Regions from separate parts of the Neobacillus sp. Fa239 genome, predicted to be linked through region 2. Evidence: riboswitches for the same ligand, from Rfam matches in the RefSeq annotation. Region 2 holds a riboswitch; each other region holds the start of a gene.
The links. A riboswitch is a leader RNA that binds a small molecule or an ion and turns the genes downstream of it on or off. The one in region 2 is predicted to bind thiamine pyrophosphate.
Positions count from the first base shown of each region.

Region 1: linked by a shared signal. The riboswitch ahead of thiC (phosphomethylpyrimidine synthase ThiC) and the one ahead of tenI (thiazole tautomerase TenI) in region 2 are both predicted to bind thiamine pyrophosphate.
Region 3: linked by a shared signal. The riboswitch ahead of ACZ5XR_RS10005 (ABC transporter substrate-binding protein) and the one ahead of tenI (thiazole tautomerase TenI) in region 2 are both predicted to bind thiamine pyrophosphate.

Region 1 covers NZ_AP041611.1:2,681,205-2,688,077, reverse strand. The annotation lists gene ACZ5XR_RS12905 (CBO0543 family protein) at 1-66, opposite strand, end outside; gene ACZ5XR_RS12900 (DUF3231 family protein) at 632-1,636, opposite strand; gene ACZ5XR_RS12895 (hypothetical protein) at 1,969-2,121, shown strand; gene ACZ5XR_RS12890 (hypothetical protein) at 2,782-3,030, opposite strand; TPP riboswitch at 3,584-3,697, shown strand; gene thiC (phosphomethylpyrimidine synthase ThiC) at 3,868-5,643, shown strand; gene ACZ5XR_RS12880 (NAD(P)-dependent oxidoreductase) at 5,919-6,557, opposite strand; gene ACZ5XR_RS12875 (P-loop domain-containing protein) at 6,813-6,873, opposite strand, start outside.
Region 2 covers NZ_AP041611.1:2,211,959-2,218,831, reverse strand. The annotation lists gene ACZ5XR_RS10580 (GNAT family N-acetyltransferase) at 1-646, shown strand, start outside; gene ACZ5XR_RS10575 (hypothetical protein) at 695-823, opposite strand; gene ACZ5XR_RS10570 (hypothetical protein) at 1,147-1,290, opposite strand; gene ACZ5XR_RS10565 (thiazole biosynthesis adenylyltransferase ThiF) at 1,408-2,427, opposite strand; gene ACZ5XR_RS10560 (thiazole synthase) at 2,424-3,191, opposite strand; gene thiS (sulfur carrier protein ThiS) at 3,193-3,396, opposite strand; gene thiO (glycine oxidase ThiO) at 3,407-4,537, opposite strand; gene tenI (thiazole tautomerase TenI) at 4,521-5,162, opposite strand; TPP riboswitch at 5,280-5,388, opposite strand; gene ACZ5XR_RS10540 (HlyD family secretion protein) at 5,699-6,352, shown strand; gene ACZ5XR_RS10535 (DHA2 family efflux MFS transporter permease subunit) at 6,361-6,873, shown strand, end outside.
Region 3 covers NZ_AP041611.1:2,095,989-2,102,861, forward strand. The annotation lists gene ACZ5XR_RS09975 (amidohydrolase) at 1-721, opposite strand, end outside; gene ACZ5XR_RS09980 (MurR/RpiR family transcriptional regulator) at 745-1,587, opposite strand; gene ACZ5XR_RS09985 (DNA-3-methyladenine glycosylase I) at 1,814-2,413, shown strand; gene ACZ5XR_RS09990 (hypothetical protein) at 2,632-2,793, opposite strand; gene ACZ5XR_RS09995 (GTP pyrophosphokinase) at 3,121-3,828, shown strand; gene ACZ5XR_RS10000 (metal-sensitive transcriptional regulator) at 3,935-4,282, shown strand; TPP riboswitch at 4,343-4,454, shown strand; gene ACZ5XR_RS10005 (ABC transporter substrate-binding protein) at 4,588-5,577, shown strand; gene ACZ5XR_RS10010 (thiamine-binding protein) at 5,591-5,881, shown strand; gene ACZ5XR_RS10015 (ABC transporter permease) at 5,881-6,648, shown strand; gene ACZ5XR_RS10020 (ABC transporter ATP-binding protein) at 6,645-6,873, shown strand, end outside.

The sequences.
Region 1 (6,873 bases), 470 kb from region 2:
CAGGCGAATTGGATAAGCCCATGCCCCATGATTAGTTCCAATCATATCGAATATAAGTGAAAAAATCCCAAAAATTTAACCGTAGATTAAAATCAAAAGAGTTCGCTTTTTATCAACAATTTTTACCCATACAATCCACGTTCAAATTGTTCCTAACAATGTAAATGCCCAAATGTGAACTATTTGATTTTTAGTAAGTTGTTTAGCCATCATATAAACAACTGAATTAACAGCTAAAACAGAAATAACCAATAACACCATTATCTAATTTCACCCTATATAATAAGAACATTTTATTTATCTTACTTATTTTTTCCTATTAATAGTGAATAATTCCAATCTAATCATATTATAATTTTCTAATTAAACTAACCTACTTACTTTAGTGGAACAAGGAAAAGGGCTGCCGCAGCAACCCATTCTTGAACTCTTGCACCGGTTACTTTAAATGTAATTTTTCACAATCTCTCTCCATATTAATATGGAAAAGGCGATACCCCCTAAAAGCATCGTCAGCACCCATCCAAATATTTAATTTTGTGGTTATTCATCTATTAAGATGGGATGTTTAGGACCATCTATGGAACATGAAAGTTCTACTTCGCAGATTCCTGAGTTTTTCCACAAGAGGTCATTTATCTGCTAATTTTTTTCGGTCTGGATAGGTTGGAGGCTGTTCGAGCCATCTATTTTTAATCATTAATTCTGCTCCGTCCTTCATATAATTCCCCACTTTTTTCGTAATGTTCGCATATTTCACTTGTATATCGGTCCGGAGGCTTGCTGTTGCGGATAGGGCGTACAGCCCGAAACCAAAGGCGGCAAGCTGATCGATAAAGGTAAGCATCAGCTTATCAGAATAGGGCGCTTCCGTCGAATCCGTTACGAATACATCCCAAGCTTCCGGCACCACAACATCTGATTCCAAAAGGGAATTGGTCAAGTCCTCTATGATTTCCTTAGATAATTGGCTTCCCTCTTCAAAATGTTTTTTCACTTCTTTATCGTTCGCCACTTGGGTAAAAGCGGTGCAAATCATCATCCCAATTGTATTCACCTTGATATTGAAAAACAGATGGGATACCTCCATGACATTCAACGGGCGTTTTTCGCCGAAAATCGGCATTCCCCCTAAATAGTGGTTGGTCGTCACGAATTCATTACGTTCAGGGACGGGAATAATGGGCGGTCGGATATACTCCCCTCGCTCCATTAATAAATCTTCCACCTTTATGTACGATTGTTTTGCTTGATCCAGGTGTCCAATATGCAGGTTCTTTACATCCTTCCGAGAAGATAGTGCCAACAAAGATACATCTTTAGTCATGGCAGCTTTCGATGCTATTTGCAGATAATATAGGACAAGCCCGTCGGTCAGGAGTTTCGGTGCCTGTACATTCACATCATTTTCCGTGAAACCGACTGGTTCTTTCATTCTTTCCATTTTCATGATCGAGGAAATCTGCTGAACGAATTCTTCCATAAATAGGAGCTCTTCTTTAACCAATTGGCTGATTGTTGCATCCTCTATATGTGCGGATATGTGCCTGAATAAACCAATTTGCATGGTGGTTTCCATATAGGAAAACCATAATGTGCCTATTTCTGAAGAGGTTAGATTTACTTGTTGCTCCATCGTAACACCCTTTCAATTTCATTCTATTTATGATTCCCTAGAAAAGGATATCTATTCCAGTTTGGCTAATAAGGTTTATCTCTTCTTCTTGAACAAACCTGCCCGTTAGCCATCCATGAAGCACAGCTTCACCACAAAGGATGGAATTTTAAATCGTTCTTCCATGGTAGTTTAACAAGCCCCTTTTCATTTGCTCCACATTCAGATAGAAGTTTGAAATTAATCCGTTTTTAGTACTAAAGTGGTAAAATGCTTGAGATAATATCTCGCTTACATAATTAATCCTTAATTGGTAAAAATCTTTAATACCAACATAAAAAGGGGTAATATAAATGTTTTCATCTACCAGAAAGAAGCTCGATACAATTATAAAGATGGGTATTGGAGCTGGATTGCTTACAACTATTTTCACTGGCTCTCTTTTTATATTTGCTATTTCAATCATTCGTAAAATTAATAAGATAAACCAAAAGCTTGGGAATTAGTCCTTGCTTTTTTAGTTCGCCTTATTCTTCAAACACGCATTTAAACGTTTTGTTTTCTTCCACAAAACTGCAACCGTTAGTGGAACAAGAAAAGCGATTGCTCCTATTGAACAATCGCACGTTGAAGAAAACTCAAACATTCTACGGCGTTTTTATACGGTTTTTATACAGTGGTAAAACCAAATTCTCAAAATTGGCTTACAATCGTAATTAGTGAACTTTCCATTATCGAGTATCTCTTTTTCCCTACTCAGTAACAATGACTAGGATTATCTTCTAAATAAAAGACATCACTGCCATCCCATCGAGATTTATCCACCTTCAAATGCTTTCCATCCCACAATGACCACCGCAGCGATCATTGTCGTAAATCGATCTTTCACTCAAGCACCAGAAAGTTTAACAAGAAAAGCGTTCTATAAATGAAATAACCACTTAACTTCTAACTTTTTGAGGGGTACAAACAACATTAATATTTCTTTACCTCTTTTACAATAGTTCGTTCCACTAATAATTGATAAATATAAATAACGATTGCTGTTACAACTGACAATATGTAAAAATGTTTTGGTCGCATTTTCTTGAACTCGAATACTCCAACTTTAGCGGAAAATTTTGCGATAGGGAATGCAAGGAGATAATCTAGTACAGCATTTAATGTTATGTACTCACTGTATCTTTAACAATTGCTTTCAATTGTGCTGAAGGAACCATTGAACTCTCTTCGTTTGCTGCTGCTGAAATTCTTTTTAACCTTTTCAAGTTAATTAGCGGACCAGCGACACACATCAGAACTAGCACTCCCAATGTTACATTTATCCATGCTACCTTCCATCCCCAAGTAGTGATTACCAAGTACAATCCTGGTATTAAAACAAACAACACTGTAATGGGTAGAAATTCATCCAACTTTACTCCCTTTTTTGCTAAAGCTTGTAACTGTTTTGTCTCATTGCAACGAAGCATATTAATCCTGGTTTTCCACAGTATAGCCTACTGAAACAAACATGGCTATCGCTCCTAAAATATGTACCGCCAAAGCTACTTTGTACAACATTGTTGAATACCCCCATCGTTTTCTTTAGTGCGTAACGTAAACATTTTACTCAAGAGAATTACCTTTAAAGATAGAAAATGGATAATATAAATTTATTAAATTTAGAAAATTTTTGATTGCCCTTCGTTATTTATATCATCTTAGTATTGTGGTATTTAACGACATACCTATCCGCCCCATAAATCTGAACACTAGTACAAAAATAAAAGCTGCCGATTTGGCAACTTTGCTCTTCAATTACATACATACTGTCAATAACTGGATGTTTCTTCCTATGTTTTGTGTGTGAACTGTTTCCATTTTTAAGGAAATTTCTTAGGATTAAAAACCTATTTTAAATTTATCTCTTTCAAAATATTGGACACTATGTTATTATCAACCTTAAAGTTTCATAAATAGTTCCACAAGCTCTACTGGGGGGGTCCGATGGCTCGGACTGAGAAAAGAATGCGTAAAATTCTTTGACCCTTTGAACCTGATCTGGATTATACCAGCGTAGGGAAGTAGTTTCGAGGCGTCATCGTTTTATTGGGTACGCGCCACTACTTTTTGACGATTAATCAGGTTCTGTGCAAACAGAACCTTTTTTTATTGTCTTTTATTACTTGATTGACCCTAAAGGTTACTGGTAATGAACTATGCTGTAACTTCTAGATCGCAAAATTAATCTATTTTTAGGAGGAAGTTACATGCAAAAACAAGCACATGTAAACATTGAGTTGAAATCGCAATTTACCGGAAGTAAAAAAGTCTATGTCGAGGGCTCAAGACCAGATATTAAAGTCCCAATGAGAGAAATTGAGTTAAGCAGAACAGTTACTTCCTTTGGGGAGGAAGAAAATGCCCCTATTCGTGTTTACGATACGAGTGGACCATACACAGACTCGAATTACAATATAGATGTTAGAAAAGGGCTTCCTGCTTTACGCAAGAAATGGATTCTCGAACGTAATGATGTTGAGGTGTATGAAGGAAGAGAAATAAAACCTATAGATAATGGATACCTTGAAGGTGATGAGCGTGCCAATCTTGAATGGTTTCCTTCTAGTGACAAAACGACTCTTCGTGCAAAAGAAGGGCAAAATGTCACACAAATGCATTACGCTAAAAAAGGGATCATTACTCCTGAAATGGAGTTCATAGCAATTCGTGAAAATGTAGATCCAGCCTTTGTTCGTGACGAAGTTGCTCGTGGAAGAGCGATTATACCGTCCAATATTAATCATCCTGAGAGCGAACCCATGATTATCGGACGTAATTTTCATGTGAAAATCAATGCGAACATTGGTAATTCTGCTGTCACATCTTCCATTGAACAAGAAGTTGAAAAAATGACATGGGCGACTCGATGGGGTGCCGATAACATTATGGATCTATCAACAGGGAAAAATATTCATACGACTAGGGAATGGATTGTTAGAAACTCCCCTGTTCCAGTTGGAACAGTACCAATTTATCAAGCTCTTGAAAAAGTGAACGGAATTGCCGAGAATCTAACATGGGAAGTTTATCGTGATACATTAATTGAACAAGCGGAACAAGGCGTCGATTACTTTACTATTCACGCTGGTGTGTTATTACGGTATATCCCTTTAACAGCTAAAAGGACAACAGGGATTGTATCCCGTGGCGGTTCTATTATGGCTCAGTGGTGTTTAGCTCATCATCAAGAAAATTTCCTCTATACTCATTTTGAAGAAATTTGTGAAATTCTGAAACAATATGATATTTCCGTTTCGCTTGGCGATGGATTACGTCCAGGCAGCATTGCCGATGCCAATGATGAAGCACAATTTGCTGAGCTCGAAACCCTAGGCGAATTAACAAAAATTGCCTGGGAGCATGATGTTCAAGTGATGATAGAAGGTCCAGGTCATGTACCGATGCACATGATTAAAGAAAACGTGGATAAGCAAATGGAAATTTGTAAAGAAGCTCCTTTTTATACTTTAGGACCTTTAACTACAGATATTGCTCCAGGATATGACCATATTACATCTGCTATTGGCGCTGCAATGATCGGGTGGTTTGGAACAGCTATGCTTTGCTACGTAACACCAAAAGAACACCTAGGCTTACCAAATAAAGACGATGTCCGTGATGGTGTAATTGCCTATAAAATTGCCGCCCATGCTGCTGATTTGGCTAAAGGTCACCCAGGTGCTCAAATTAGAGATAATGCGTTATCAAAAGCACGCTTCGAATTCAGATGGGAAGACCAATTTAATCTATCATTGGATCCGGAACGGGCAAGGGAATACCATGATGAAACCCTTCCAGCAGAAGGGGCAAAAACAGCTCATTTTTGCTCCATGTGTGGTCCGAAATTTTGTTCGATGAGAATTTCTCATGACATTCGGGGGATGGCGAATGGAGAAACATTGAGTGATGAATTAGACATCGAGGAGGGCATGAAGAAAAAAGCAGAGGAATTTGTCCACGATGGATCAAACATTTATCGATAATTTCAGCCACAACGAGATAAAGAATTTAAAGGAAGAAGTAGAAATTCTCCAGCAAAAGATCCATCATTTGCAAGAGATCATCCAATACATCCAGTATCATTGTAAACATATATTCTTGGAAACCTCGGGTATGAGGGAATGCAAGAAGTGTGGTTTCGCTGAGAGTACCTATTATTGATTTAGCACCAAAGTTAGATGAATCTTGTTGAGTAAATATGATAGGCAGCCTGTCGAAACAGGCTGCCTATCTTATTAATGGGTACAAATCTGTAAAATTATTCCGCTTCCCCAACGACTGAAAAACGTTCATTTTTATGTTGTGGATTTTCGATTTCATCTAAAACAGCGATTGCGTAATCGGCATAGCTGATATAGCTTTCACTTTTCGAATTAAGGATTAATTGGTCTTTCCCCTTTTGGTAAGAACCTGTTCGTTTACCTTCTGGATTAAAGAACGCTGCTGGGCTAATATAAGTCCATTGAATTCCTTTTGTGTCTTGTAGCTCTTTAAGGTTTTTCATCATGTTTGAAGCAGTAGGAAAATAGGCTGCAGGGAAATCTGGAGTCTCTAGTAATCGCACAGTTTTTGCCTCATCTACAAATAAGCTTCCTGCTCCGCCAACAACGATTAATCTTGTCTGTGGAGCACCTTTAAGTGCTTCGATTAATACTTTGCCAGCTTCTACATGCTGATGTTCTTGTCCTCGTGCATTAAATGCATTTACTACTACATCAAAATATTTTATATCTTCTGAATTTAAATCAAAAATATTTTTTTCCAGAACAGCAACTTGTTCATTTTGAACCTTTGATGCATCTCTGACAATTGCAGTAACTTCATGACCTCTTTCTACAGCTTCTTTTAAAATAAGGCTTCCTGCCTTACCACTGGCACCAATAATACCGATTTTCATTTATAGTCCTCCTATATCATTCGTATAGATGTAACAATTGCTATTACATGTAACTATTTTAATTACAGGTAGGAACTTTGTCAATACACTAGAAGAATCCTTTTCTATTTTCTCTCTTTTTTTAGTTATACAATTTGTAATTAATGAGTAAAATGACAGGTGCACTTCTCGTATCCGAGAGTGCACCTAATTTCCAAACGCTTTCGAAATTCCTTCACCAATTCCATTTGATCCACCAGTAATAATGCAGCGTCATTATGACAGATTACTCCGTGCTTGTTCAGGGTGCTCAAATTGAATAAAGTTCAAGTGTTTC
Region 2 (6,873 bases):
TAATAAAGTAGAGCTTTGCGGGATGGTGCATCCTAAATACCGTAGAAGTGGGATTTTTTCAAAGCTATTTGAAATGGGAATTAAGGAGGCGAAGAAACAAGGTTTTGAGACCATCTTGTTAAATGCACCAACCGATTCACAAACAGCCAAGGAGTTTTTAAAAAACCTACCATGCACCTTTGCGGTGGCGGAATATCAAATGAAATGGCAGAAAGCAGTTCTTTCCGACGATCCTGCTGTAACCGTCAGACCGTCTGTTTCGCCTGAAGATTGGGAAGCAGAAATACAGCTTGAAGTTTTGTCCTTTGGTTTTTCTGAAAAAGATGCTCGTGACTTCAATCAGAGGATCAAGGAGAACCATGGTGATCAAAATCTCATCATTGAAGCGGAAGGTAAAACGGCCGGGAAAATGCGCGTTTCCGAAGCTGATGGCGAAGCATGGATTTACGGATTTGCTGTTTTTCCTAAACTCCAGGGAAAAGGGATTGGCAGAAAGGCTTTATCAAGAGTGGTCAAAATGGAGGTCGAGAAAGGTTATTCTGTTTTTCTAGAAGTAGAAGCCAAAAATGCCCGTGCACTAGGACTCTACGAATCATGTGGATTTAGAAGCTACCATTCACAGGATTATTATAAATATTTGAACTAAACGTTTGAACAGCCTGGCTTTAGTGACAGGCTGTTTTTTACATTAATTTTATTTAAATTGTTGAAACGGTCCGAATAGATGAAGCCGGTCGACCATTTCCTCTTCTTGATCCTGCTTATGGGCACGTAGACTCCTCCTACGTGACCGTTTCTTCTTCTTGATCCTGCTTTTGGGCACGTAGACTCCTCCTACGTGACCGTTTCTTCTTCTTGAACTTACTTTTGGTCACGTAGACTTCTCCTACGTGACCGTTTCTTCTTCTTGATCCTACTTTTGGTCACGTAGACCCCTCCTACGTGACCATTTCTTCTTCTTGATCCTGCTTTTGGGCACGTAGACTCCTCCTACGTGACCGTTTCTTCTTCTTGATCCTGCTTTTGGGCACGTAGACTCCTCCTACGTGACCGTTTCTTCTTCTTGATCCTGCTTTTGGGCACGTAGACTCCTCCTACGTGACCGTTTCTTCTTCTTGAACTTACTTTTGGTCACGTAGACTTCTCCTACGTGACCGTTTCTTCTTCTTGATCCTGCTTTTGGGCACGTAGACTCCTCCTACGTGACCGTTTCTTCTTTTTATCCTGCTTTTGGGCACGTAGACCCCTCCTACGTGACCGTTTCTTCTTCTTGAACTTACTTTTGGGCACGTAGACTCCTCCTACGTGACCGTTTCTTCTTGTTGATCCACCTTTTGAGCACGTAGACTCCTCCTACGTCGTGACCTATTAGATTACAGATTTGAAAAGATAATACCATCCATCTAATTACCCCAAATAACGATGATACAATGCCTTTGCCTCAGAAATATCCTTCGTTCCGTGGACTAAAACCCTGCCGTCCTTAAAAACAACTAATCTATGAGGATTCAGCGTATAAGATAAAAGGTAAGGATTTCGCTGTATCTCTCCCCCAAGTTTTGCCAATAGTTTCTCTAATGCTTCCAAATCACGAACGGTTGGAATCGAAGGTCGAATTTGAACAGAGTCCCTACCGCAAAGAACAGCTGTTTTTGTTTGAGTTTCAAATGATAAATAAGGATAGGATCGATTTTCTCCGCAAGAAGGACACTCCTTGTTTTTCAATTTATCTGCCTGTATGGCACTAAATTGATTTTTCCATAGATCAAATGAAACAAGTTTGTTTCGCAAGGAATCCCAATCTCCGACCAAAATTTTCAATGCTTCACTGATTTGATACGAAACAACCATATTAACAGCTGGACTTATAATTCCAGCTGTATCACAAGTCAATCCTCCCAGCGGCACAGATTCTAATAAACATGTAAGGCATGGCGTTTTTTCAGGAATAATCGTGTAGGTTATTCCGTAACTCCCAACGCAGGCTCCATAGATCCACGGGACACCGTACTTTTGTGATACATCATTAATGATCATTCTTGTTTCAAAATTATCCGTGGCATCGATGATAAGATCAACATTTTGGGCCCAGTCCTCCAGCTCAGCAACGGAGGCATCTGCAATAATGGCCTCAATCAGAACAGAAGAATTAATGGCTGTTAAGCGGTTTTTCGCCGCGATAACTTTTGGAATTCGATTTTTCGCATCTTCCTCCGAATATAACTGCTGCCGCTGCAAATTGGACCATTCTACATAATCACGATCCACAATCGTTAGTTTACCAATTCCAGCGCGGACAAGTGCCTCGGCACTGCCTGAGCCGAGTGCCCCGGCTCCGATGATGAGGACATGTTTACTGGAAATCCGCTCCTGCCCAGCTTTTCCAATTGGTGAAAACAGTTCTTGTCTTGAGTACCGATTACTCACCCGATACTCATTCCTTCCTTTGGACTGCTCGCAGTCGCATATCTCTTCTTCTCTATTCGGCCTGCTTCAAAGCCAAGCCGACCAGCCTCAATCGCCAATTTCATGGCTTTTGCCATTTTGACCGGATCTTTTGCCGCGGACACAGCCGTATTTAATAACACTCCATCGGCTCCTAATTCCATTGCCAAAGCTGCATCAGCCGGTGAACCGATACCTGCGTCCACAATAACAGGTACGACGGCCTGTTCGATAATAAAGCTAAGGTTCACGGGATTGATGATCCCTTGGCCAGACCCAATTGGCGAGGCGCCTGGCATGATGGCATGACAGCCAGCTTCTTGAAGCTTTCTCGCTAAAACAACATCGTCTGATGTATAGGGAAGGACAATAAATCCTTCCTTCACTAATTCTTCTGTGGCCTTTAGAGTTTCAATCGGATCTGGAAGCAAGGTTTTATCACAACCGATGACTTCCACTTTAATCATATCGCATAGGCCCGATGCTTTCGCTAATTTTGCGATTCGAACCGCTTCTGCTGCCGTTTTTGCTCCAGCTGTGTTAGGAAGTAATGTATATTGAGTGGGATCCAGCTGCTCTAAAAAATTCGGCTGGCTGGCTTCAAAAATATTCATTCGTCTTACTGCAAAGGTGAGGATTTCTGCCTCGGAAACTGCCACTGCTTCTTTTTGGATTTCATAGCTCGGATACTTGCCCGTTCCAAGCAACAAACGAGATTGAAAAGATAATGAACCAATTTTTAACATATCATCCGCCTCCTACAAAATGAACGATTTCGATTTTATCTTTATCTGATAATCTAGTACTTTGGTGTGCTAATTTATTTAAAATTTCACCGTTTACTTCCACTACAACAACCTTTTCGTGAATTTCATAATGTTTAAGTAAATCCGAAACCAATACGACATGTTCTGGCAACTGTACTCTTTCCCCATTTAACAATACTTTCATGCTTTACCCCCTAACGAACCGTTTCTTTATGTCTTGCCAGCTGAAAAGCGGAGAGAAGTGTTTCATCACCGAATCTCCCTAGTACTAGCTCAGCGAAGAGCTTACCCGTAATCGGGCTTAATAAAATTCCGTTTCGAAAATGGCCTGCCGCAACGAACAATCCCCTCCAGCTCGGATGAGCACCAATGTAAGGAATCCCATCGCCTGTTTGTGGTCTAACTCCACTCCATACGCGCTCCCAAGCTGCATCCTTTATTTGAGGTACAATCTTAGTTGCTCTCTCGATTAATGCAGCAATTCCCCCTGGGGTTACCTTGTGATCAAATGTATTTTCAATCATCGTGGCTCCAATATAAATTTCACCATTTCGTTTTGGGACTAAGTAACAACGTTTATCGGAAAAAATGGTGGAGGTAATAATTGGCTTTTCAGTCCGAACGGAAAAACATTCTCCTTTAACAGGGTAGATCGGAATGTCCATCCCGGATTCACGGATTAATTTCGCTGCCCAAGCTCCTGTGGCAATGACAACCTGTTCACTATGTATGTTGCCACATTCTGTCTTAACCCCTTTAACCTGACCGTTTTCAAAAATAAAAGAAAGGACCTCTGTATGTTCACGGATTTCCGCTCCAAAATGGACAGCAGCACATGCAAACGCTTGTGTTAATTTTGCTGGTTGAACATGTCCATCATTGGGGATATACATCCCTCCCGCCACACTTGGGGAGAGAGCCGGCTCCATTTCTCGAATTCCCTTGGAATCCAGCCATTTTATTTGGGGCTCCCACTTCCTTTGAAAGGTAGCTTGTCTTTCTAATTCTTTTGCTTGTTCTTCATTTTCGGCAATCTTTAACATCCCTTTTTGAACAAATTCGATATCGATTCCAGTATGTTCAAATAATTCACTTGAGAGCTCAGGAAACATCGCTTGACTTTTTAATGCCAGCTGGAACAGTGGACCGTCTTGTTCAATCTCCGCCTGTGCGGCAAGCATTCCTGCCGCTGCACTGGAAGCTTGCGAAGCGACAGATCCCTTTTCAATCAAAATCACTTTTTTCCCTACCTTCGATAACTGGTAGGCAATCGAGGACCCGTTAACTCCTCCTCCAATGATGGCAACATCATAAGAATTTCTCACTTAAACCATCTCCATATTTTAGTTCATTATAGTAAGACCTTACAGCCGATAATGGGTCCTGCGCTTCTATAACTCCTGACATGACAGCGATTCCTTTAGCACCAGCATGTAGTACCTGGCTAGCATTCTCAGGTGTTATGCCGCCAATGGCAATAACCGGAATATCCAGTTTCGCGATCCTTGATAATTCCTCTAGACCTTTTGGGGCCTTTCCTGGTTTTGATTGCGAAGGAAAGACATGGCCGTAAAGCACATAATCAACACCGTTCTCCCGTGCTTTTTGTGCTTCCCCGTATGAGTGAATAGAACTCCCTACCGTAAGCTTGGAAAAATGTTTTTTTACCATGTGTGCTTCTAAACTATGAAAGGCTAATTGAACTCCCCTTATCCCGGTAACGAAGGCAACATCCACACGATCATTCACCATAATCTTCGATAATGGTATGTTCGCATTAGTGAAAAGCTGGACTGCTTGAAAAAGCTCCCGTGCTGTTTTTTGTTTTTCCCGCAAGTGAATCGCTGTGATATAGGGGTGAATATCGATGACAATGTCACGTAACTGCTCAATCGGCATTTTGCCATTAGAAATAATATGTAACTCTTTATCTTTTATACTAGTTATCATATCCGCCCCCTAGTTCGCCGTTTCCGCTTATCGATGATTGAAAGTGAAAAACAAAAAACCACTTTCTTTTCATAAGAAAGTGGTTGAAAATTTGAATAAGAAATATGTATTCTCCAAATATTCACGTTTCCACTTCCCTACGCTGGTATTACCCAGATCAGGTTCATAGAGTCCCGAAGTAACACTTCAATCTCAGCCCTTTAAAAAGGCACCTCTAGCGGATTTGCTTCAAATATGTAATTGTAATGATAAACTTTCATGGATAATGTTAACACTTTCGTTTGAAATGTCAAACAAAATCTTTTCACATCCTCCTATGAAAGATTAGTATATTCCATATTATTCAAGTTCCTGTATAGACCATCCACCACAAAATAAATATTGATGCTTTCTTCTTGAATAATCATTAAAAATGACTATAAAATACTATACAACGAGTTTAAAAAATATACTTATGGTATAAACGAGGAGGGTTCACAACTTTAAGTATGCAAAAAGTTATTTTTATCAATACTTATTAGAGGAGGAAAAGGTTCATGAGCACGAAACGTTTACTTTTATTGAACATTATTATTTTACTTATTTTAGTCGGTGGAGGTTTTGGAGCTTATGCCTATTATAATCAAAATGTGAATTATCTAACCACTGATAATGCCCAAATTGCAGGACAACAAGTTACCATTGCCGCTCCGGCAAACGGGAAATTAACCGATTGGAAAGGCAATGTGGGATCTACCTTTTCGAAAAATTCTACAGTTGGAACCATCGCAACAACAGACATCAATGGAAAACCTGTGAATATGAATGTGACTCTTCCAACGAATGGAACGATTGTCCAAAATAATGCAGTTGAAGATTCCTTTGTTGCGGCTGGCACCCCCCTTGCACAAGCATATGATTTAAACAAATTATGGGTAACAGCGAATATTGACGAAACGAAAATTGATGATATCGCAGTTGGTCAGGATGTTGATATCTATGTGGATGCGTTCCCAAATGACACGTTAAAAGGAACTGTCCAACAACTCGGCTTAGCAACAGCTGGAACGTTTTCTTTATTACCAAGTTCAAATACTACAGGTAACTATACAAAAGTTACCCAAGTCGTTCCTGTCAAAATATCCATAGATGATTCTAAAGGTGTTAAAATCGTTCCTGGTATGAACGTAACCGTTAGAATTCACAGGTAGGTGATACGATGTCAATATTGATCATGATTTATATTATTTTAAGCATTTTGCTGTTGCTATTCATCAATTTAAGGTTGATGACACAAAAAAAAGCGAAAAAAATGAATCAAGAAGATTTGGAGAATCCGACGATAAGCGAAACGAAGGTTCAGACGGATCTTTCTCAAGATGTATCAAGTCATAAGGAAGAAATGCTTGAAGATTCAGCCATACCTGATCCTGTTTTGAAAAAGGACCATGCTGCCGATCAATCGAAAGAAAGCTTGAACCAGTCTGTTCTAGACACGGAAAGAGATACAGACACAGTAAAAAAACATGTAGAACAATCGGCTGGCTCCTTGTATGAAATCGATCGGATTAAGAACCCTGCCCTGCAGATGACCATCCTTATTCTTGGTGTGTTTATGGCGATTTTGGACACGAGTGTCGTCAATGTAGCGATCCCCAAAATGGAAACTGCTTTGAACGCAAGTACGGATGAAATTCAATGGGTTGTGACAGGATACATGCTCGTACTTGGT
Region 3 (6,873 bases), 120 kb from region 2:
CAGCTGTTTCCGGGATAACATTGGAAGCCTCATTTTCGGTATGAAGCTTGGTCATTTTGATGGAGTAGGGGACGGATGTGTCGAGCTGGATCTGCTTTAATTTTTGAATGAGTATGGCAGCTGCCTCAAGAACATTGATGCCATCCTCCGGTCGAGATGCATGCGCCTGCAAGCCTTTTATGGTCCCGCTAAAGGTTGCCGCCGCTCCGTGGATAATGACAGGTGAAGCTTTTAAGTATGGAACTTCAGAATTTGGACGAACATGAACACCGAATAAATAATGGACATTTTCCAGAGCGCCATCTTGCATCATTTGAAGGGCACCTTCCCCTTTTTCTTCAGCAGGTTGAAAAATAAAGCGGAGCGTGTGTTTCGGTTGAATCCCGCTTGCATGAATGGCTAGAGCCGCAAATAATACCATCGTACTATGGGCATCGTGACCACAGGAATGATTGGGTTTAATGACACCGTCAACCTCTTGTACAAGAGCATCCAGGTCAGCTCTTAACGCAACTACTTGATTTGATTCACCCGGAATTTCTGCGACGATTCCATAATGACCGGAAAACGTCTTATATTTGATACCAGCATTTTGGAGGCATTGGCAAATATAGGTGGATGTATGTTTTTCTTCCCAGCTTGGTTCGGCTAATGCATGGAGCTCATCATAGGTTTTTAAAAGTAAATCCTGATAGAAGTCAATAAATGGAATCGTTTTCATTTTTGCTTCACCTCCTTTAAATATTATTCAATAAAAACGTTGAAGCTGGAATAGAGTCTTTCCAGTTTTTCTTGATGTGACTGAATCCTTTTTTGGTCCTTTTGATGGATCCCCTCAATAATTAAATCTAAAAGACTTATGACAGATGCAATCGAGTTCATGCCCGTTTCCGCATTTTCTTCAGTAGTCAGGACAATATCAGCAATTCGGCCGACAGGTGATAAAAGGCGGTCGGTTACGGAAATTAAGCCAATATTATGCTGGCGGGCACACTCCGCTATTTTAATGGTTTCATTTGAATAGCGAGGAAACGAGAATACGACGACCACCGATTGATTGGTAAGATTGCAGAATTTTTCAAAGAAATCTCCAGCCGGAGAACAAAGACTGACATTTTCTCTGATCGTGCTTAGCATATACGAAAACCAATAGGCGGCGGCGTGTGAAAGGTAATGCCCGGAAATTAAGACTTGATCTGCCTTGATTAAGGCATCAACGGCTTTCCAGATTTCTTGAACATTCCCCGGGTTTAGGAGATGCCTTAAAATATGAACCTCATTTTCAATTACTTTTGTAAAAGGGTCCTTCATTTGCTGAATGTCAGTGGATGAAGCCTGATCTGTCTGATGCTGCATGAGCAGCTGCTTTTGAATTTTTGTCTGCATTTCACTGAACCCTTCAAAACCTAATGCATAGGAGAGCCGAATAACGGTTGTTTCACTAACATCTGATAGGCGGCCAATTTGATAAGCTGTTTTAAAAGCCGATTCATCCAGGTTATCAATCAAATAATTGGCGACTTTTTTTTGACCTGCTGATAAATAGGGGAATTTTTCTTTGACCATCAATTGAAAAGACTGCTCCATTCCCTCATCCTTTCGTACTTTAGTTAAGTAATGAATTAGTGAAGTAAATACTTCAAAAAATCTTCATGATGCATGAAATCCTTTAATGATTTTACCTTAGCATAAAAAGAAACAGAAATGAATCATTATTTTAAGTTTTTAGACTTTTTAGATAAAATTTCAATTCATGTAATAAATGTAGTAAGATGTTTCTGGGCATGTCTAAAAGAAAGGAGAAGACAATAAAATGAATCGATGCGGCTGGGTGAATCAAGATCCACTATATATTCATTACCACGATCAGGAATGGGGGGTACCCGTTTATGATGACCGTTTGCTTTTTGAGTACTTAAATCTGGAAGGGGCACAGGCCGGGCTTAGCTGGTATACAATCCTAAAAAAACGGGAGAATTACCGCAGTGCCTTTGATAACTTTGATCCTGAAAAAATTATCCGGTACGATGAAAAGAAAATCGAAGAGCTATTACATAATGAAGGAATTGTCCGGAATAAATTAAAAATCAACGCCGTGGTGACAAATGCCCACGCGTTTCTGAAAGTTCAGGAGGAATTTGGTTCCTTTAGTCAGTATATTTGGTCCTTTGTGGGTGGAAAGCCGATCCAGAATCATTTCCATGAATTAAAGGATGTTCCGGCAACATCGGAAATAAGTGATCAATTAAGTAAGGATTTAAAAAAGCGCGGCTTTAAATTTGTCGGTTCCACGATTTGTTATGCATTTATGGAGGCCGTCGGCATGGTGAATGATCATATCGTCACATGCTTTTGCTACCAAAAAACGGAATCAGAAATTGATGTGTTAAAGGAGAATAATGATTTTTTATAACTGTTGATTGGAGCGGAGGGCGCTCGACTCCTGCGGGATATAGAGGTCACGGGAGACCCCGCAGGCGCCTAAAGCGCCGAGGAGGCTCCCGGACCTCCCCGCGGAAAGCGAGCGCCCGCAGCGTAAATCAACAACCTAGTTTAATAGAAATAAAAAGGCCCATCACTTAAAAAGTGATGGGTTTATTTACGATTGCAAATCTATGACTCTAAAAATCATTAATTTATTGATTTTTCCAGCAGAAAATCTCCAATTGGTAAGGTAATAATCTTTCCACCAATTTGTACATGAACAGTATCGTTAAAAATGGCTTTTACGATTCCTTTTAAGGAGATGGTTGAATTTACATCAATTTTTTTTGAATCAGAATTGGTTGCCAAATTATTCACACCTTCCAAAGTAGTATGGTGATATTATAAAGGATGGGTAACAGTTAAAGCTAGGCAAAAGTATTGTAATAATTAATTTTATGAAGAAAATTTAGGAAAGGTGCCTAAATTAAAAAAATAAGCCGATTATTAGACGAAAAAGTAGTTCAAGTATGAACCGAAGGCCCTAGTCATGTCAATGGAAAAACATGAACATTAGTTCCAATTTTAGTACCTATGGTATGATAAGAGCGAGATACGATCCAACAACATAATTTAAAGGCATCGAGTAAATGGAGAGAGGAAGTTTTTTCTGTGGAAATCGAACAAATCCTTAACATGAAAGAGTTAAAAATGCTTAAGGTTGAGCTGACAAGGTTCATGATGGCATATAAGTTTGCGTTAGATGAAATGAATACAAAGATTAATATTTTAAAAGATGAGTTTAATTTTATTCATGACTATAATCCCATCGAGCATGTGAAATCACGGATTAAAGCACCTGAGAGTATTTTGAAGAAGGTGTATCGGAAAGGGTGCGACTTTTCATTAGAAGCGATCAAAGAAAATATTAAGGATATTGCAGGAATTCGCATCACCTGCTCGTTCCGTTCAGATATTTATGAAATCAGTAAAATGATTGCGAGCCAAAAGGATATTAAAGTCATCGAATATAAAGATTATATCGAAAATCCAAAACCAAATGGTTATCAAAGCTTGCATATGATTTTAGAAATTCCTATTTTTATGTCTGACCACGAGGAATTAACCTATGTGGAAGTGCAAATTCGGACCATTGCGATGGATTTTTGGGCAAGCCTTGAGCATAAAATTTTCTATAAATACAATAAGGAAATTCCATCCCATATGTCAGCCGAATTAAAAGAAACAGCGTCAATGGCAGCCCATTTAGACAGGAAGATGGAACGACTTCATCAGGAAATCTCTGCCCTCAAACTAGCGGAGGAAGCAAAACAAGAGATCAGTCTCAACCTGCCACTGCTTGAATCATTCATGGAAAAAAGTTTTGGCATAACAAGCAAATAACCAAAAGGGTCTGACATGAAACTGAAGTCAGACCCTTTGTGTTGAGTTCATTCGCGTTACCATACCCTGGTATGTTATAATCGATTGATAAAGGGGAGGCGATGGAATGTCTTTTGAACATGAGAACATGAAGGATTTAGACGAGGAGACCTGCTGTGACGCGGAAGGAAGCCACCGAAAAAGCCACCATTCAGATAAAACCAAAAGTAACCTGATCACAAGATTAAACCGCATCGAAGGTCAAATCCGGGGGATTAAAGGGCTTATTGAAAAAGATACATATTGTGATGATGTGATCACGCAAATCTCGGCTACGCAATCGGCGCTAAATAGCGTGGCTAAAATCCTTCTAGAGGGCCATCTGAAAAGCTGTGTAGTCGAAAGAATCCAAGAAGGTGATTTTGAGGTACTCGACGAGGTTTTAGTAACAATCCAAAAATTAATGAAAAAATGAGATAAGGCTAGTAATATGAACCATTTTTGTTATAATGGGAATGGTAATTGAAATGAATACAGTGAAATGTAGGGGGACCGGTATAGCCGGTTGAGAGTTTGTCCGCAAAAGACAATGACCCTTAGAACCTGATCTGGTTGATACCGGCGGAGGGAACATATTCTTAAACAATTAATTGTTTGTTGATATGCACTCATGGTTCGAGCCTGAGTGCTTATTTGTTGTTGTCAAAGTTTTGTTCTATAATGCAATCAACCAGATTCTAATTCAATTTCAATTGAAAAATACATATGGGGGATTTAAAAATGAAGAAGTGGTTTTTCGTTTTACTTACCGTTTTTTTAATTGCTGGCTGCAGCAATAATAAAGGAACAAATCAAGCTAAGGATAGCAATAAATTGAAAAAGATTACGGTTGTCCTTGATTGGACACCTAACACCAATCATACCGGTCTATATGTGGCAAAAGCAAAGGGTTATTTTAAAGATCAAGGGTTGGATGTGGATATTATTCAACCGGGAAAAACCGGCGCAGACCAGCTCGTGGCCTCCGGAAAAGCGGATTTTGGTGTCGGATATCAAGAGGCGATTACTGAAGCACGTATTCAAGGTGTACCGCTCGTTTCGATTGCTGCTGTCATTCAGCATAATACTTCCGGATTTGCTTCACCTGTTGCTAAAAATATTAAAACACCGAAGGATTTCGCAGGTAAAACCTATGGCGGCTGGGGCTCACCAATTGAAAAATCGGTTATCACTTCGTTAATGAATAAAGTACATGCCGATGCAAACAAGGTAAAGATTGTCAATATCGGTGATACGGACTTCTTTACAGCCGTTAAAAGAGACGTCGACTTTGCCTGGATTTATTACGGCTGGGATGGGGTTGAAGCAGGTTTACGAAATCAAAAAATTAACATGGTTTACTTAACGGATTATTCGAAGAAGCTTGATTATTACACACCTGTCTTAGAAACAAGTGAAAAAATGATCGCACAAAACCCTGACACGGTAAAGGCTTTCTTAAAAGCAGCTTCTGAAGGCTATAATTATGCGATCAAAAATCCGGACCAAGCAGCAGATATTCTCATCAAAGCAGCGCCGGATTTAGATCCAAAGCTTGTAAAAGCCAGCCAAAAGTGGTTATCACCTAAATATCAGGACGACGCAAAACAATGGGGAATTCAAAAGGAAAGTGTTTGGAATAATTATGCCACTTGGATGTATGACAACAAACTTTTAGATAAAAAGCTCGATGCCAATAAAGCATTTACGAATGAGTATTTACCAAAATAGGAGGAGAATTATGATGGCTAATTCATTGGTTAGTATTCAAATATTGCCGAAAACGAAAAATGGCGAGGATGTCATTCCATACGTCGATGAAGCGATTCGCATCATTCATGAATCGGGGGTAAAATATGAAGTCCATCCATTAGAAACGACCATGGAGGGCGAACTGCAGCAGTTATTTGTGGTCATTGCAAAAATGAATGAACGGATGATTGAAATCGGCAGCAAAAATGTTATTTCACAAGTGAAAATCCTGTATCAGCCGGAAGGTATTACGATGAACCAATTAACGGAGAAATATAGATAATGAAGAAACAAATTGCTAAAGGGTGGAGACCAATCGCGGTTCTCCTCCTTTTGTTCGTGATTTGGGAAATCGTTGTGAGGCTTGGACATATTGAGGAATGGCTATTGCCGGCCCCGACGAAGATTTTTAGGGAGGCTTTCACCGATTGGCCCAACTTTTATCCAAATTTGATCTCGTCAATCAATATTTCCCTACTTGGTTTTGTGATTGGTGCTGTCATTGGCTTGGTGGTTGCTGTCCTGCTCTACTTGATCCCGTTCTTAAGAGATTCTTTTTATCCATTGCTGATTTTATCGCAAAATATACCGATTATTGTTCTGGCACCGCTGTTGGTTATTTGGTTTGGCTTTGGCTTATTGCCGAAAATGATTGTCATCACTTTAGTCTGCTTTTTTCCAATCACGGTTGCAGCGCTGGACGGGTTTAAACAGACTCCGGCTGAATTAAAGCATTATATGAGGATGGCAGGGGCTTCAAAGCAGCAGCTGTTTTGGAAATTGGAGTTTCCTTTTGCGCTGCCGTCGATTTTTTCAGGCTTAAAAATCTCGGCTACCTACAGTATTATGGGGGCTGTGATTTCAGAATGGCTGGGAGCGAAGGAAGGAATCGGTGTTTACATGACGCTTGCATCGTCATCCTTTCGTACGGACCGCGTGTTTGTCGCCATTTTTGCGATCATGCTGTTAAGCCTGTTATTCTTTTTGGTGATTATTCTGATTGAGCGGCGGGTTGTCCGCTGGCATGTGAAGGAGAATGAAGGAAAGTGAATCATCTCATTGTGAAGGATGTCTCGAAACGTTTCGGTCCAAATGAAGTCCTTAAGGAAATGAATTTCTCCATCGAAAAAGATGAATTTGTTTCCATCATTGGGCCATCTGGAAGCGGTAAAAGTACCATTTTTAACACAATTGGCGGAATTCTTTCCCCTGACAACGGAGAGATCATCCTCGAAAATAAAGTCATTAATGGAAAACGAGGCTTTATCAGCTATA